2 regions of the Collimonas sp. GW821-FHT07E08 genome follow, and region 1 is predicted to be linked to the other one. Evidence: predicted binding sites of a transcription regulator. Region 1 holds the regulator's gene; the other holds the start of a gene.
The links. The regulator HrcA, encoded in region 1, represses chaperone genes, less so after heat shock. The targets are predictions, from matches to a motif close to TTAGCACTCNNNNNNNNNGAGTGCTAA.
Positions count from the first base shown of each region.

Region 1 (3,928 bases):
CGATCCGGTAAGGAGAGAAGATGCCCAGGAAGCGCCGATGCTTGACGGTTTGCACCCCGCTGGTATCGGTGACCACAGGGGCCGCCGCCGGATCTGCGCTGGCGGCGGGCTGGTCGAGCAGGGGTTTTTTTGAAGCGCAGCCGGCCAGGGCGGCCATGAAGACAACTGCAGCGGTCAAAGCGGAGGTACGGACAGGGGAGAGCAACATTCGCATAAGGATCTCAATTGATTGAGCAACTGTGCTAAAACGCTATATGATAAAGCAGATCATCCATTTGTGACCAAAACATGCCGAACAATCCATCCGAACTGAAAGCCAGCGGCCTCAAAGCCACGTTGCCACGCCTCAAAATCCTGGAAATCTTCCAGAATAGCGAAGTACGCCACCTGAGCGCCGAGGACGTTTATAAAATCCTGCTGAGCGACAACCTCGATGTAGGCCTGGCGACCGTGTACCGCGTACTGACCCAATTCGAGCAGGCCGGGCTGTTGCAGCGCAATCATTTTGAAACCGGCAAGGCCGTGTTTGAACTCAATGAAGGCTCGCACCACGACCATCTGGTTTGCCTGGATTGCGGCCTGGTGGAAGAGTTTTACGACGAAGAAATTGAAAAGCGCCAGAAAATCGTCGCCAAGGAACACGGTTTCGAAATCGCCGACCATGCGCTGGCGCTGTACGGCCATTGCCGCGATTGCCGCAAGAAAAAAGGCTGATGCCAGTTCTTACGCTGCCTTGCGCTTGCGCGCCTTCGGCGCCGGCTTGGCATTAGCCTTGCGCACCGCTGCCGCATAGGCCAGGCGCGCCCAGGGCGTCATCGCCGCAGCTGAATCCATCGCGTCTTCAGGCGCCGACCAGTAGCTCATCTCAATGGTTTTTCCTTTGCTTTCGAAGACGCAGGGCGTGCATCCGGCGGCGGCGAACTGCGGCCGGGTTTGGTCGTCGGTCTTGAGATACAGGACGCCATCGGCAACCAGGGCGATCATCACGCTATCGTGGTAGACGCCGTAGCCGCCGAACATCCTGCGCGCGCTGATGGCGCCCAGCGGCGCCAGCAGCTCGCGGATATAGTCGATGACGGCGTCGTTGCGGGACATGTTCCAGGCGGGTTCAGCTATGGCTCAAGGCGTTCGACAGCAGCTTGGCGGTGATATTGACGATCGGGATCACGCGTTCATACGCCATCCGGGTCGGGCCGATCACGCCCAGCGTGCCGACAATCTTGCCGTTGACCTCGTAGGGCGCGGTCACCACGCTCATTTCGTCCATCGGCACCAGCTGCGATTCGCCGCCGATGAAAATCTGGACGCCGGTGGCCTTGCCCGAGATGTCGAGCAGCTGCATCAGGCCGGTCTTTTGCTCGAACATGTCGAACAGCTTGCGCAAGGAATCCATGTTCGAGGACAAGTCGGTGACGCTGAGCAGGTTGCGTTCGCCCGAAATCACCACTTCGTCGCTGTTGTCGGTCATGGCGTCGCTGCCGGCTTCGACCGCGGCCTGCATCAGCCAGGTCATGTCGTCGCGCAGCTTGCGCAGTTCGCCCTGCAGGCGCAGGCGGACATCGTCCAGGCTGAGCCCGCCGTAATGCTGGTTGATGTAATTGGCGGCCTGCACCAGCTTGGCCGGGCTGTAGTCGACATCGGTCAGCAGCAGCCGGTTCTGGACGTCGCCGTTGGGGCTGACGATCACCAGCAGGATGCGTTTTTCCGACAGCCGCAGGAATTCGATCTGCTGGAAAATCGATTCGCGCCGCGGCGACAGCACCACTCCCGCAAAATGCGATAGAGATGACAACACTTGTGCCGCATTGGCAATGATCTTTTGTTGCGAATTTGGCTGCAGCCGCGCCTGCATCTTCGATTCCAGCGCGGTTTCGTCAATCGGCTCGACCGTCAGCAGGGTGTCGACAAACATGCGGTAGCCGCGCGGGGTAGGCACCCGGCCGGCAGAGGTGTGGGGACTGGCGACAAAGCCCATTTCCTCAAGGTCCGCCATGATGTTGCGTATCGTCGCCGGCGACAGTTCCAGGCCCGAGATCTTGGACAAGGCACGCGAGCCAACCGGCTGGCCGTCGGCGATATACCGTTCGACCAGGGCTTTGAGCAGGGTTTGAGCGCGATTATCTAGTTGCATATGGTTGTATTTTAGCGAGCGCCGGGCTTGCGTGCCAGCGGCTTATGCATGCACTTATACACTGTTTTAGCGGCTAACCGCGGTTTGTTCCAGCCACGCCTCCAGCTCAAGCAGGCTGGCGCAGCTGGCCTGGGCGCTGATGCCGGCCGGCAGCACGCGCTCGAAACGGTTGATCCAGACCGCCTGCAAACCGGCTTGCTGGGCGCCGGCCACGTCCAGCAAGGGGTCGTCGCCGACATACACCGCTTGTTCCGGCGCCACGTTCAGCGCTGCGCAAGCCGCATGGAAAATGCTGGGATCGGGTTTGGCGCAGCCGAAGCTGTGGGCCGCGATCGATGCCTGGAAATGCTGGGCCAGGCCGATTTTGCCAAGATCGGCGAAACCGTTCGAGACCGTACCCAGCGGCAGGCGCCGGCTGAGCCGCACCAAGGCCGGCTGGACGTCGGCGAACGGCGTCACCGCGTGGCGCGCTTCGGAAAATACCGCCATCGCCGCATCCACTTTGCCGGCGTCTTCGCCGACGCTGTTGAAAGCAATCGTCAGCGCCGCATGGCGCAGCCGCCACAGGTCGAACTTGAACACCGGGTTGCTCGCCGCCAGTTCCATGCGCTGCCGGCGCAGGCTCTCGATGGTGAACTCGCGGGCGACCGCGGGAGCATTCTGGCGCAGCCAGTCGAACAGCAGTTGTTCGGCGCGCGCGATCACCGGCACGATCGGCCACAGCGTATCGTCGAGGTCGAACAGCACCGCTTTGACGGCCGGCGATTTGCCGGGCCGGAAACCAGGGAAGATAGCTGAATTATTCGTCAGGGCCATGTGCGTATCCTTCATTGCAAGCCTAAATTATGGTCTAATCGCCAGCATGTGGCCTATAAAATTACCTTCTCAAGCGGTTTTGCTAGAACCTATGCCGAAAACCATTGCGATCGTCGGCAAGTATTTCGCCGCCGGCATTTCCGAGTCGCTGACTGAAATCGCCGATTTCCTGCAAGGACGCGGCCACCATGTGGTGCTGGAGACCGAGACTGCGCAGAACGTTGCGCTGCCGATCGCTGCGATGACGCCGGCCCAGATCGGCCAGCAGGCTGACGCCGCGATCATTGTCGGCGGCGATGGCACCATGCTGGGCATTGCGCGCCAGCTGGCTCCTTACGATGTGCCCTTGATCGGCATCAACCAGGGTCGCCTCGGTTTCATCACCGATATCTCGCTGGAGCGCATGCTGCCGGTGCTGGGCGAAATGCTGGACGGTAAAGTCGAATCGGAACGGCGCAGCCTGTTGCAAGGCTCGGTCATGCGCGACGGCCAGCAGATCTTCAGCGCGCTGGCGTTCAACGACGTGGTGGTGGCGCGCGGCGCCGGATCGGGCATGGCGGAACTGATGGTCGAGGTCGACGGCCGCTTCATGTACAACCAGCGTTCCGACGGCCTGATCGTGGCGACGCCGACCGGCTCGACCGCGTATTCCCTGTCCGCCGGCGGCCCTTTGCTGCATCCCTCGCTGGGCGGCATCGTGCTGGTGCCGATTGCGCCGCATGCGCTGTCGAACCGGCCTATCGTGATCCCTGACAGCAGCGAAATCGTGATCGAAATCGTCAACGGCCGCGACATGAGCGCCAATTTCGACATGCAGTCGCTGGCCAGCCTGCAGCATGGCGACCGCATCCTGATACGGCGCTCCGAACATACCATCACCTTTTTGCATCCGGCCGGCTGGAGTTATTACGACACCTTGCGGCAAAAGCTGCACTGGAACGAATATCCGTCGGCGGAAGGGCAGCTCAAGTAAGCTGCCGC
Region 1 covers NZ_JBWKQR010000008.1:153,923-157,850, forward strand. The annotation lists gene AC07RZ_RS12340 (outer membrane protein assembly factor BamE) at 1-157, opposite strand, end outside; gene fur (ferric iron uptake transcriptional regulator) at 289-714, shown strand; gene AC07RZ_RS12350 (TfoX/Sxy family protein) at 724-1,095, opposite strand; gene hrcA (heat-inducible transcriptional repressor HrcA) at 1,109-2,131, opposite strand; gene AC07RZ_RS12360 (HAD family hydrolase) at 2,198-2,947, opposite strand; gene AC07RZ_RS12365 (NAD kinase) at 2,994-3,920, shown strand.

Region 2 (3,928 bases), on a different contig from region 1:
ATGAGGTAGCTGGCGTGGGCACCTGGTAGGTAGGCCCGACAACGCAACCGGCGATCACCGACAGCAGGGGTACGCTGCCGAGCATCTTGAATAAACGCATCCTTTTCCCTTACATGATTTTTTGAGGGGCTCCCAAATGCGGGATTTTTAATTGTTTTAGCTGCTTTACTGGGTATGGCGCTGTCTGTGATTCTGTCTGTGATTATTTGCTGCAACTCTCCAATGTACAGTGTGTATCGACACTGTAAAGAGGAAAATTGCTGCCGGGTATGCGATTGCGACAAGCTGCAGAATCGTGGGAATCAATCGACTAAAACACGGGATGAAATGCAATCGGACCGAATCGCAAGAAATAACAGCAAAAAAATATCAATTTATCTACTACAGATACATCGCGAAATTTCTGCGCAGCAATAATAACTTGCTTCCACCCTGTTTAGTAAGTGCCATACCGCTTCCGCGGTGTGGAACCAGGCGCCGGCGGATGCCGGAAATACGGTGGAAGGCAGGTGCTTCGGGGCAGCGCCATGCATGATGCCCGATTTTTTTGCACGATCATTAACCGATCATGAAGACTGGGGAATTAGAACAGCTCGTCCAACTGCTCGAAATAACGGCGTTTATCCGGTTGGTCGGGCTCGCCGAGCGCGGCCATGATTGTCTCGGCCTTGGCTTCGGCGGCCTGGTCGCGCAGCTCGCGGTGGGCGAAGGCTATGTCCAGCCAACGATCGGCAATGCCACCGCGGCCAAGATCGATGAAGAACAGCCGTTCGCGCGCATCGACGAAAACGTTGTTGCCGCACAGGTCGCCGTGCGAAAACACCGGATCCGGACGCGGCACGTGAGCCCGCAGGTGGGCGACCAGTTTGGCTGGCGTGTCCAGCCCCGGCCAGGCATCAAGGTCGTGGTCGGGATCGATCAGGTTCTTCGCTAACAAGATGTCCAGTTCTCGCAGACGCACCGGCACACTGGCATCGAATGGGCAGTTGGACACGGATACTTGCTGGAGCTTGCGCAGCGCTTCGCCGAACAGCGTCGAAACAGGCCGGCCGGCAGCGATGCAGGCGGCCAGCGGCCGCCCTGGCACCGCCCGCGTAACCATGAACGCCTCGCCATCGCGCTCGGCAGTGGCAACCACCTCTGGAACGTGCAGGCGTCCAGACAGCCAATCAAGCACCTGTGCTTCGCGACGCACGCTGTAGGTGGTATCGGCATAGGCCGCCGGCGAAGACTTCAGGAAGAAGCGCTCGCCGCCGCGCCGGAACTCGTGCACCGCACAGGGAGATTCCCCGATCTTGTCGGTTATCAAGTCGGCATCGCCGATGAAGCGGCGAATGGTGGAAGGCAGGTCGAGGCTCATGCGCAGATCGAGAAATCTAATCGATTTTGATCGCCGTCTCCCATTAAACATGGGCTCGAAATCACGATCGCAAAATTATTTTCAATGAAAAAGAAGGAAATCCATGGTGGCAATTAAACATCAATAGTTATAAAAAAACAATATTGATAAAGAATCAGTCCGGTGCGGCTACTCAAATATTTTCGTGGATGTTTAGTGTTGCTAGCTGCCGTACTTGGATAGAAGGACGTTGCTCAAGGGCTAGCCATAGGGGAATTCAGGATCAGGTGAACCACGTTCAAACTTGAGTGAATTTCGACGGATTATCCGGCGAACCCGAATGCGGGCTTGAAAAATCGACGGAGCGTCCCTATACTTAGCACTCGTTAGGAGAGAGTGCTAACAATCTCCTCGACCTAGTCACTCGCATGCAATAACAAGGCAATGCAGAGCGGTCAGTTTACTTTGCTGCGATATTGCTGCAAATACAAATAACCTGTTGAATCTTAAGGAGTCACATATGAATCTTCGTCCTTTGCACGATCGCGTTATCGTCAAGCGTCTCGACCAAGAAACCAAAACCGCATCGGGTATCGTGCTGCCGGAAGCTGCTGCTGAAAAGCCGGATCAAGGTGAAGTCCTGGCCGTCGGCAACGGCAAGATTCTGGAAAACGGCAACGTCCGTGCGCTGGCAGTCAAGGTTGGCGATCGCGTCCTGTTCGGCAAATACTCCGGTCAAGCTGTCAAGATCGACGGCCAGGAACTGCTGGTTATGCGCGAAGAAGATCTGTTTGCCGTAGTCGAAGGCAAGTAATCCGACCGATTCGGATGGCTATCAATAGACAGTCTCTGCAATTTCACGGTTTTATCTGATCAGTTGGGGACAGAGTAATTCGTCGCACGGCGGCGACTCTTAAACCCTACCCGGGCAGCTCTGTCCCGCAATGAGTCTTAATAGGAGAATCAAACATGGCAGCAAAGCAAGTAGTTTTCGGCGATGAAGCACGCGCCAAGATCGTCAATGGCGTCAACATCCTGGCTAACGCCGTCAAGGTAACTCTGGGTCCTAAGGGCCGCAACGTCATCCTGGAACGCAGCTTCGGCGCGCCGACCGTGACCAAGGACGGTGTTTCGGTTGCGAAAGAAATCGAACTGAAAGACAAGCTGGAAAACATGGGCGCGCAGCTCGTGAAAGAAGTTGCTTCCAAGACTTCCGACAACGCCGGCGACGGTACCACTACCGCTACCGTGCTGGCACAAGCCATCGTGCGCGAAGGCTTCAAGTACGTTGCCGCCGGTTTCAACCCTACCGACCTGAAGCGCGGCATCGACAAGGCTGTTGTCGCTATCGTCGCTGAAATCAAGACACTGTCGAAGCCAACCACCACCAGCAAGGAAATCGCTCAAGTCGGTTCGATCTCGGCTAACTCCGACACCGACATCGGCGACATCATCGCCAAGGCAATGGATAAAGTCGGCAAAGAAGGCGTGATCACCGTCGAAGACGGCAAATCGCTGGAAAACGAACTGGACATCGTCGAAGGCATGCAATTCGACCGCGGCTACCTGTCGCCATACTTCATCAACAACCAGGAAAAACAGGTTGTTGCCCTGGAAAACCCGTTCGTCCTGCTGTTCGACAAAAAAGTGTCGAACATCCGTGACCTGCTGCCGATCCTGGAACAAGTCGCCAAGTCCGGCCGTCCTCTGCTGATCATCGCAGAAGATGTCGAAGGCGAAGCGCTGGCTACCCTGGTTGTGAACAACATCCGCGGCATCCTGAAGACCGCAGCTGTCAAGGCTCCAGGCTTCGGCGACCGTCGTAAAGCCATGCTGGAAGACATCGCTATCCTGACCGGCGGCCAAGTGATCGCTGAAGAAGTCGGCCTGACGCTGGAAAAAGCTACCCTGGCAGAACTGGGCCAAGCCAAGCGTATCGAAATCAGCAAGGAAAACACCACCATCATCGACGGCGCCGGCGAAGCCATCACCATCGAAGCTCGCGTCAAGCAAATCCGTGCGCAGATCGAAGAAGCAACTTCGGACTACGACCGTGAAAAACTGCAAGAACGCGTTGCCAAGCTGGCCGGCGGCGTTGCGCTGATCCGCGTTGGTGCTGCAACCGAAGTTGAAATGAAAGAAAAGAAAGCACGCGTTGAAGATGCTCTGCACGCAACCCGCGCAGCAGTTGAAGAAGGCGTTGTTCCAGGCGGCGGCGTGGCATTCCTGCGCGCACGTGCTGCAGTCAAGGACCTGAAAGGCGACAACGCCGACCAGGAAGCCGGCATCAAGATCGTGCTGCGCGCGATCGAAGAGCCGCTGCGCCAGATCGTATTCAACGCTGGCGGCGAGCCATCGGTTGTGATCAACGCAGTCCTGGCTGGCAAGGGTAACTACGGTTACAACGCAGCCGACGGCACTTACGGCGACCTGGTTGAGCTGGGCGTCCTGGATCCAGCCAAGGTTACCCGTTCGGCGCTGCAAAACGCTGCATCGGTTGCCAGCCTGATCTTGACTACCGACGCACTGGTTGCTGAACTGCCAGAAGACAAATCGGCTGGCGGCGGCATGCCAGGCGGCATGGGTGGT
Region 2 covers NZ_JBWKQR010000011.1:225,675-229,602, forward strand. The annotation lists gene AC07RZ_RS16335 (efflux transporter outer membrane subunit) at 1-100, opposite strand, end outside; gene AC07RZ_RS16340 (APH(3') family aminoglycoside O-phosphotransferase) at 584-1,360, opposite strand; gene groES (co-chaperone GroES) at 1,860-2,153, shown strand; gene groL (chaperonin GroEL) at 2,309-3,928, shown strand, end outside.
Region 2: the regulator HrcA is predicted to act here: its motif matches at 1,716-1,742, upstream of groES (co-chaperone GroES).